Regions from separate parts of the Pseudomonas sp. H3_E07 genome, predicted to be linked through region 2. Evidence: predicted binding sites of a transcription regulator. Region 2 holds the regulator's gene; each other region holds the start of a gene.
What was found. The regulator FliA, encoded in region 2, starts transcription of late flagellar genes. The targets are predictions, from matches to a motif close to CTAAAGTTTNNNNNNNNNNNGCCGNTAA.
Positions count from the first base shown of each region.

Region 1: motA (flagellar motor stator protein MotA) is a predicted target of FliA. The motif match lies at 1,601-1,628, and genes of this name have one in related genera.
Region 3: AB4O08_RS11905 (methyl-accepting chemotaxis protein) is a predicted target of FliA. The motif match lies at 1,686-1,713, and genes of this name have one in related genera.

Region 1 covers NZ_CP162795.1:2,210,139-2,213,415, forward strand. Annotated here, with positions in the region: gene motB (flagellar motor protein MotB) at 1-678, opposite strand, end outside; gene motA (flagellar motor stator protein MotA) at 682-1,533, opposite strand; gene AB4O08_RS10120 (HDOD domain-containing protein) at 1,700-3,235, shown strand.
Region 2 covers NZ_CP162795.1:4,539,807-4,543,083, reverse strand. Annotated here, with positions in the region: gene AB4O08_RS20885 (protein phosphatase CheZ) at 1-765, opposite strand, end outside; gene AB4O08_RS20880 (chemotaxis response regulator CheY) at 784-1,158, opposite strand; gene fliA (RNA polymerase sigma factor FliA) at 1,327-2,067, opposite strand; gene fleN (flagellar synthesis regulator FleN) at 2,064-2,897, opposite strand; gene flhF (flagellar biosynthesis protein FlhF) at 3,004-3,277, opposite strand, start outside.
Region 3 covers NZ_CP162795.1:2,640,953-2,644,229, reverse strand. Annotated here, with positions in the region: rRNA gene AB4O08_RS11920 (23S ribosomal RNA) at 1-1,045, shown strand, start outside; rRNA gene rrf (5S ribosomal RNA) at 1,202-1,317, shown strand; rRNA gene rrf (5S ribosomal RNA) at 1,427-1,542, shown strand; gene AB4O08_RS11905 (methyl-accepting chemotaxis protein) at 1,827-3,277, shown strand, end outside.

The DNA of each region.
Region 1 (3,277 bases), 2.3 Mb from region 2:
AGCTGCGTTGGCACGGTTGGCCGAGAGCTCCCAGTTGCCGAAGTCGCCCTGCCCCGCATAGGGTTTGGCGTCGGTGTGGCCACTGATGCTGATCTTGTTCGGCACCGCCTTGATGGTGTCGGCCATGGCCAGCAGGATGTCTTCGAAGTACGGCTTCAAGCGCGCACTGCCCGAGTCGAACATCGGTCGGTTGGCCGCATCGGTGATCTGGATGCGCAAACCGTCCGGGGTGATCTCGAACGAAATCTGATCCTTGAACTTCAGCAACTGCGGGTTTTCCTCGACCTTGTTCTGCAGCTCTTGCAGCAACAGCTCAAGACGCTCCTGCTCGACCTGTTCAGCCATGGCCTCGACGGTATCGCGCTCGATCGGGATTTTCTCCTGAGGCGATTCGGTCTTGATTTCCGGGTTGATGGTGCGCTCAGGCGCCAACTGCGGTGAGCCGCCCAGGTCGATCACGAAGGGCGTGCCGCTTTCCGAGAAACCAATCGGGTCTTTGAAGTAGCCGGCAATGGCGATCTTCTGTTCCGGCGTGGCAGTGGACATCAGCCACAGCACCAGGAAGAACGCCATCATCGCCGTCGCAAAGTCGGCGAAGGCGATCTTCCAAGCGCCGCCATGGTGCCCCGCAGCGAAGCGCTTGACGCGCTTGATGATTATCGGCTGGTTGTTTTCCATGGCTTAGCGACCGCGAACCGCTTGTTCCAGCTCGGCGAAGCTTGGGCGGTGCTTGGGGTACAGCACCTTGCGACCGAACTCCACCGCCAGCGATGGCGGCATCCCGGAAGCGGAGGCGACCAGGCTGGCCTTGATCGACTCGTACAGGTTGATTTCTTCCTTGGCGTCATGGGCCAGGGAGGTGGCGAGCGGACCGAAGAAGCCGTAGGCCGCGAGAATACCGAAGAAGGTACCGACCAATGCCGCACCCACGTGCATACCGATGGCAGCCTGGTCGCCCTCACCCAGGGACGCCATGGTCACCACGATGCCGAGTACCGCCGCGACGATACCGAAACCCGGCATACCGTCAGCGATGCCGGTCACGGCGTGGGAGGGGTGCTCAAGCTCTTCTTTAAGGCTGAACAATTCCATGTCGAACAGGCCTTCCAGCTCATGGGGGGCCATGTTGCCGGAGGACATGATGCGCAGGTAGTCACAGATGTAGGCGGTCATGCGCTCATCTTTGAGCACGGCCGGGTACTTGGCGAAAATCGGGCTGGCCGCGGCGTCTTCGATGTCGGCCTCGATGGCCATCATGCCTTCGCGGCGGCTCTTGTTGAGGATCTCGTAGACCAGGCCCAACACCTCCAGGTAGAAGGTGTGGGTGAAGCGCGAACCGAACATGCCCAGCGACTTCTTGATCACGTGCATGGTCATGTAGCCGGGGTTCGCCTGCAGGAAGGCACCCAGTGCGGCACCGCCAATAATCATCACCTCGAAAGGCTGGATCAGTGCCGCAATTTTACCGTGGGACAGGACGTACCCGCCGAGCACGCTCGCGAAGACGACGATGATGCCGATAATTTTAGCCATAGGAGATGAGTACTTGCGCCGTCGGGTTCATGGACATATTGGGTGTAGCAGAAAACTCTTGTTCTACTTATCGGCAAAACTGCGCCAGACTATAGCCCGTTAAGGCGAAAAGCCAGTTCGGCCCGCTCCGGGCGTGTAGACCGCAAGTGATGATCGCGCCCCTATCATGGCTAATGAAACGACAGTCCCAACTGCAAAACCCAACTCTCTCGCCGCTTGGATCAAGTGCCTGGACGATGTACGGCTGCCTGTCCCCCAGGCCAGTCACGACCGCGTGTGCAAAGGCATCCGCGACAGCCGCAGTTCATTGCGAGATATTGCCGAGCTGATGCAAAGCAGCCCGGCGCTCGTCCTCAGCGTGATGCGCGAGGCCAACAGCCACACCCATGGCAGCCTGGCGGAACCGGCAGAAAACCTTGAAGTGGCGCTCAACCGCCTGGGCCTCAAGCGCGCCGAAGAACTGCTGGCACGTCTGCCTTCGGTGCCGGCCAATGAGATCCCCGTGGCATTGCGCCAACTTCTGCTGATCAGCCAGCACGCGTCGCAGCAAGCCAACGGCTTGTTCGGCAGTCGCCTGGCGCGGCTGTGGCAGGACATTCACTGGGGCAGCCTGTTGTTTCTGTCGCCGCTGTGGCCAATGGCGGTCGCCTATCCCAAACTCCTGGAAGAATGGGAACTGCGGGTGATCCACAAAGGCCAGTCAGCCCGCGAGGTCGAGCGAGAACTGTTCGGCGTGCGCCTGCTGGACCTGTGCGTCGGCCTGACCGAAGCCTGGCACCTGCCGATCTGGGTATCCCAGGGCTACACGTTGCTGATGAGCGAGCAGCGCCTGCTGGTCAAGGCCCTGCACATCGCCCGTGAAGACGACCCGCTGCGCCACCAGCAATTGCTCGATGCCGAACCCAACCTGCGCCGCTGGCTGAACCAGCCGGCCAACACCGTGCTGCTGGCCAACGGCCTGGCAATGTCGGCCCAGGAGTCCTGGACCTGCCCGCACACCGAACGCTGGCAGTTGCTCACTGCGCTGTACCTGCAACAGCCCTTGGGCGAGGTGCAGCAACTGGTCCACCAACAGGCTGTCACCAGCGCCCGCACCACCTTGATGCCTGACCTCTGGCACCCGGCGCTGTCGCTGATCTGGCCGTGGCATGTACAGAAGATTCATCGCGGCCTGCTCCCCGCGCCGCCGCCCACCGCCGAGGCCCTGGCCGTGTGGCGCAAACGCTGTACTGAACTGCTGGTGGAGCCGAGCCGCTTTGCCAACGCCATGCACTTGACCACGTGCGCCAAGGAGGCCTTGGTGGCCAGTGGTATGCAGCGGGTCATGCTGCTGATGGCTGACCGCGCCTTGAGTACGTTGCGTGTGCACCAGGCCGATGGCCTGCCGAAGGATGCAGCCAATTTGAGCCTGGATGTGGTCAATAGTACGTTGCTGCAGCGCTTGCTGGAAAAGTCCGCCCAAGTGCGCCTCAACCCTGAAAACCACGCCCAGTTCTCGGCCTTGCTGCCGCCGGTCCTGCGCCGCCTGTTCACCGGCGAACACCTGTTACTGCGGTCCCTGAGTTGCAATGGCAAGGTGGTGATGCTGATGGTGGCCGACCAGGGCGGTGGGCCGTTCTCGGAAACCACCGTGCAGGCCTTCGGTAAAACCGCCCAATGCATCGAGAAAGCCCTGCACTGCTTTACCAACCGCAGCGCCTGATGCTTGCGCTACAATCGCCCTCTTTTATCGCCAACATTTGTG
Region 2 (3,277 bases):
GTCATCAACATCATCTTGACCCGATACAACGTCTTCACGTTTATCGGCATGAATCTGCGGACCTTCACCCTTGGCGAGATGTTTTTTTGGATCTTTTTCCGAGAGGATCGCTTCGCGGTCATGTTCAATGCCGGCAAAACGGTCAACCTGGCCTGCCATAAGCACCAATTTGAGCAAGTTGCTTTCCACTTCGGTGACCAACTGGGTCACACGCTTGATCACCTGACCGGTGAGGTCCTGGTAATCCTGGGCGAGCAGAATGTCGTTGAGGTTGCTGGAAACCGTGCGGTTTTCCTGCTCGCTGCGTGACAAGAACCCTTCGACCCGACGCGCCAACTCACGAAACTCTTCAGCGCCGACTTCGCGGCGCATGAAACGGCCCCAGTCGTTGCTCAGGGCCTGGGCTTCGTTGGCCATACCGTTGACCAGAGGCGTGGCGTTTTCCACCAGGTCCATGGTGCGGTTGGCCGCTGCCTCAGTCAGCCTGACCACATAGGACAGGCGTTCGGTGGCATCAGTGATCTGCGAGATTTCCTCAGCCTGGGGCATGTGTGGGTCAATCTGGAAATTGACGATCGCACTGTGCAGCTCGCGTGTGAGCTTGCCCACTTCCTGGTACAGGCCGCGATCACGGGTCTGGTTGAGCTCATGGATCAACTGCACCGCGTCGCCGAACTGACCTTTTTCAAGGCTTTCGACCAACTGGTGAGCATGCTTTTTCAGGGTCGACTCGAAGTCGGCCTGCGATGATTCTTTATGCTCCATAGCTCCCCCGTGGCAGCATCAATGACCGATGCGGTCGAAGATTTTTTCAATCTTCTCTTTCAAGGCCAATGCAGTGAATGGCTTGACCACGTAACCGTTTACCCCAGCTTGGGCGGCTTCGATGATCTGCTCACGCTTGGCTTCGGCGGTCACCATCAGCACAGGCAGGCCGCGCAGCTTTTCGTCAGCACGTACGTGGCGCAGCAAGTCGATACCGGTCATGCCCGGCATGTTCCAGTCCGTTACCAGAAAGTCGATGCTCCCGCTGTTGAGGATCGGAATGGCCGTAATGCCGTCATCCGCCTCGACCGTGTTAGTGAACCCAAGGTCACGCAACAGGTTTTTTATGATCCGCCGCATCGTTGAGAAGTCATCAACGATGAGGATTTTCATGTTCTTGTCCAATTCGACCTCCAAGCAGTCTTAAACGCGCCCAGCACCTGGACGCGCCATTTCAATCAACAGGCATTACACAAAAAGGACTGCCGAGGGCACCACGGGTCGAACCCGCGAAGGCTGGTCGCCCTCACGGTCTCGTCTGCAGTGTCCCCACACTGCCTGTCAGCGCGCTCGCCACTCTCCCAAACGCCCCCGCAAGCGGGCTGCGCACTGGCTGTGCAACTGGCTGACCCGCGACTCGCTGACCCCCAGGACCTCACCGATTTCCTTGAGGTTCAGCTCTTCGTCGTAGTACAACGCCAACACCAGTCGCTCACGCTCCGGCAAATTGGCAATCGCGTCCGCCAACGCCCCCTGGAAACGCTCATCTTCCAGGTCACGCGATGGCTCCATATGAGCGCTCGCGCCGTCCTCGTGCAGCCCTTCGTGTTCGCCGTCCTGCAACAGGTCGTCGAAACTGAACAGGCGGCTGCCCAAGGTATCGTTCAAAATCCCGTAGTAATCGTCGAGACTCAATTGGAGTTCGGCCGCAACTTCGTGATCTTTAGCGTCGCGACCGGTTTTTGCTTCAATTGCGCGAATTGCGTCACTGACCATGCGCGTATTGCGATGCACCGAACGCGGCGCCCAGTCACCTTTACGCACCTCATCAAGCATCGCACCACGGATACGGATCCCCGCATACGTCTCGAAACTCGCGCCCTTGCTCGCGTCATATTTGGTCGACACTTCGAGCAGGCCGATCATGCCCGCCTGGATCAGGTCTTCGACCTGGACGCTGGCCGGCAGGCGTGCCAGCAGGTGGTAGGCAATGCGCTTGACCAAGGGCGCGTAGCGCTCGATCAACTCGCCCTGACTGTCACGGGCAGACCTCTTGTAAGCGTTGTAGCCAGTCGCTGTCATAGCACGGGTCCTGCGCTCGTCTGATGCACCAATCGCTCGACGAAAAACTCCAGATGCCCCCGTGGGTTGGCGGGCAACGGCCAGGTATCGACCTTCTGGGCAATAGCCTTGAACGCCAATGCGCACTTGGAACGAGGGAACGCTTCGTAGACTGCACGCTGCTTTTGCACAGCCTTGCGCACACACTCGTCGTAGGGCACTGCGCCGACGTATTGTAAGGCGACATCGAGGAAACGATCCGTGACCTTGGTCAACTTGGCGAACAGGTTGCGCCCTTCCTGCGGGCTCTGGGCCATGTTGGCCAAGACGCGGAAGCGGTTCATGCCGTAGTCACGGTTAAGCAGTTTGATCAGGGCGTAGGCGTCGGTGATCGAGGTGGGTTCGTCGCAGACCACCAGCAACACTTCCTGCGCGGCGCGCACGAAGCTGACCACGGACTCGCCGATCCCGGCGGCGGTGTCAATCACCAGCACGTCGAGGTTATCGCCGATATCACTGAACGCCTGGATGAGGCCGGCATGCTGCGCCGGGCTCAGGTGCACCATGCTCTGGGTGCCCGAGGCAGCCGGCACGATGCGGATGCCACCGGGGCCCTGCAGCAGCACATCGCGCAGCTCGCAGCGGCCCTCGATCACATCGGCAAGGGTATGTTTGGGCGTCAGCCCCAGCAGAACGTCGACGTTCGCCAGGCCCAGGTCAGCATCCAACAGCATGACGCGACGGCCAAGCTCTGCCAGGGCCAGGGACAAATTCACTGACACGTTAGTTTTCCCGACGCCACCTTTGCCGCCGGTCACCGCGATCACCTGTACGGGATGCATGCTGCCCATTTTATTTCTTTACCTTGTCTTGCTTAGACGCAGGCTACATGGCTTGGCCGCGTGAATCGCTTGCAGACCATCGATGTAGATACATTTCACGGTGTTCATCCTGCCCTCAACCGACCCGTTTTGCCGGGTTGTGATAAAGGTCGGCGAACATATCAGCCATCGCTTCCTCGCTAGGCTCTTCTTGCATTTGCACGCTGACTGCACGGCTGACCAACTGATGACGGCGCGGCAGATGCAGATCATCCGGGATCCGCGGCCCGTCGGTCAGGTAAGCGACCGGCAATTCATGACTGATGGCCAGGCTCAACACCTCGCCCAGGCTCGCGGTTTCGTCGAGCTTGGTGAGGATGCAACCGGCCAGGCCGCAGCGTTTGTAGCTG
Region 3 (3,277 bases), 1.9 Mb from region 2:
GGGGTTAGCTAACGCGAAGCTCTTGATCGAAGCCCCGGTAAACGGCGGCCGTAACTATAACGGTCCTAAGGTAGCGAAATTCCTTGTCGGGTAAGTTCCGACCTGCACGAATGGCGTAACGATGGCGGCGCTGTCTCCACCCGAGACTCAGTGAAATTGAAATCGCTGTGAAGATGCAGTGTATCCGCGGCTAGACGGAAAGACCCCGTGAACCTTTACTATAGCTTTGCACTGGACTTTGAATTTGCTTGTGTAGGATAGGTGGGAGGCTTTGAAGCGTGGACGCCAGTTCGCGTGGAGCCATCCTTGAAATACCACCCTGGCAACTTTGAGGTTCTAACTCAGGTCCGTTATCCGGATCGAGGACAGTGTATGGTGGGTAGTTTGACTGGGGCGGTCTCCTCCTAAAGAGTAACGGAGGAGTACGAAGGTGCGCTCAGACCGGTCGGAAATCGGTCGTAGAGTATAAAGGCAAAAGCGCGCTTGACTGCGAGACAGACACGTCGAGCAGGTACGAAAGTAGGTCTTAGTGATCCGGTGGTTCTGTATGGAAGGGCCATCGCTCAACGGATAAAAGGTACTCCGGGGATAACAGGCTGATACCGCCCAAGAGTTCATATCGACGGCGGTGTTTGGCACCTCGATGTCGGCTCATCACATCCTGGGGCTGAAGCCGGTCCCAAGGGTATGGCTGTTCGCCATTTAAAGTGGTACGCGAGCTGGGTTTAGAACGTCGTGAGACAGTTCGGTCCCTATCTGCCGTGGACGTTTGAGATTTGAGAGGGGCTGCTCCTAGTACGAGAGGACCGGAGTGGACGAACCTCTGGTGTTCCGGTTGTCACGCCAGTGGCATTGCCGGGTAGCTATGTTCGGAATAGATAACCGCTGAAAGCATCTAAGCGGGAAACTAGCCTCAAGATGAGATCTCACTGGAACCTTGAGTTCCCTGAAGGGCCGTCGAAGACTACGACGTTGATAGGTTGGGTGTGTAAGCGCTGTGAGGCGTTGAGCTAACCAATACTAATTGCCCGTGAGGCTTGACCATATAACACCCAAGCAATTTGACTACTCTAACGAGCATCAGATTGCGGTGTGTGAAGATGATACGAACCGAAAGTTCGATATCTCACAAAACACCGATCTGTCACATACCCAATTTGCTGAAGCGAGGCCATCAGGTCACGACTCAGTACCCGAATTTCTTGACGACCATAGAGCATTGGAACCACCTGATCCCATCCCGAACTCAGCAGTGAAACGATGCATCGCCGATGGTAGTGTGGGGTTTCCCCATGTGAGAGTAGGTCATCGTCAAGATTAAATTCCAGAACCCCTGTTTGCTAACGCAGACAGGGGTTTTGTTTATGTAGAAGTCCATGAATTTCATCGGCACGTTGCTAGCGCAACGGTCCGATACACAGAATTTCTTGACGACCATAGAGCATTGGAACCACCTGATCCCATCCCGAACTCAGCAGTGAAACGATGCATCGCCGATGGTAGTGTGGGGTTTCCCCATGTGAGAGTAGGTCATCGTCAAGATTGAATTCCGAAACCCCTGTCTGCTAACGCAGACAGGGGTTTTGTCGTTTAGGGCCTTAAATCACCACGTTTCGTAACCCCCATCGCCTAGGTGTACCGCTGGTCTGTTTCCCACATAAAAACAGGAAATACCTCACAAATTCCTAAGATTTGCCAAGCGTTGGCCGAAAGCCTGACGAGCCATGCGTGCACCGAAATAGAGCGGCCGGAGAAGCTGCCTATACCGCTACATGGAATGTTCCACTCGGCACGCTCACCCCCCTTTGGCAAAAGAAGTCGATGAAATGAATCTTAAGTTCAGTCATAAAATTCTGTTGGCCGCGTCAGGCGTCGTGGTTTTGGCCTTCGCGTTGTTCACCCTCTATAACGACTACCTGCAACGCAGCACCATCAAGCAGAACCTGGAATCGTCCATCCAGCAATCCGGTGAGCTCACCGCCAGCAGTGTGCAGAACTGGCTCAGTGGGCGAATACTGGTACTCGAAAGCCTCACGCAAAACGTAGCCCACCAGGGCAGTGGTGCTGACCTTCCAGGTCTGGTCGATCAACCGGCATTCACCTCGAACTTCCAGTTCACCTACGTTGGCCAAACCAACGGCGTTTTCACTCAGCGTCCGGACGCAAAAATGCCCGATGGTTATGACCCTCGTCAGCGTCCCTGGTACAAGCAGGCAGTAGCCGCGGACAAACCCATGCTTACCCCGCCCTACATGGCCGCAGTAGGCGGGCAGATCGTGACCATCGCCATGCCGGTGAAGAAGAATGGTGAATTGCTCGGTGTAGTCGGTGGCGACCTGAGCCTGCAGACCCTGGTGAAGATTATCAATTCGGTGGACTTCGGCGGTATCGGCCATGCGTTCCTGGTCAGTAGCGACGGGCAAGTCATCGTCAGTCCTGAACAGGATCAGGTGATGAAGAACCTCAAGGACATCTACCCTGGCACCCAGGTGCGTATCGAGAAGGTCAGCCAGGATGTCGTCCTCAACGGTCAGGACCGCATCCTGTCCTTTACCCCTATCAGTGGCTTACCCGGCGCAGATTGGTATATCGGTCTGTCGATTGATAAAGACAAAGCCTACGCACCGCTGGGCAAGTTCCGTACTTCCGCCTTGATTGCCATGTTGATCGCCGTAGTCGCGATTGCGGTGCTCCTGAGCCTGTTGATTCAGGTCTTGCTGCGACCCCTCACCACCATGGGCGTGGCGATGCAGGACATTGCCCAAGGCGAAGGTGACCTAACCCGCCGCCTCGTTGTGACCAGCAAGGACGAGTTCGGCGAAGTCGGTAGCGCGTTCAATCAGTTTGTAGAACGTATCCACGCCTCGATTTCGGAGGTGTCTTCGGCAACCCGACAGGTGCACGATCTCTCCCAGCGTGTAATGGCCTCGTCCAATGCCTCTATCATCGGTTCCGATGAGCAAAGCGCGCGTACCAACAGCGTGGCAGCAGCGATCAACGAACTGGGCGCTGCTACCCAGGAAATCGCACGTAACGCCGCCGATGCTTCACAGCACGCCAGCGGCGCCAGTGAACAAGCCGACGATGGGCGCAAGGTGGTGGAGCAAACCATCCTTGCAATGTCGGAACTGTCGCAGAAGATCAGCCTGTCCTGCACTCAGATCGAGACCCTCAACGCCAGCACCGACAACATCGGCCACATTCTCGATGTGATCAAAGGCATCTCCCAGCAAACCAATCTGCTGGCACTCAACGCCGCCATCGAAGCGGCACGTGC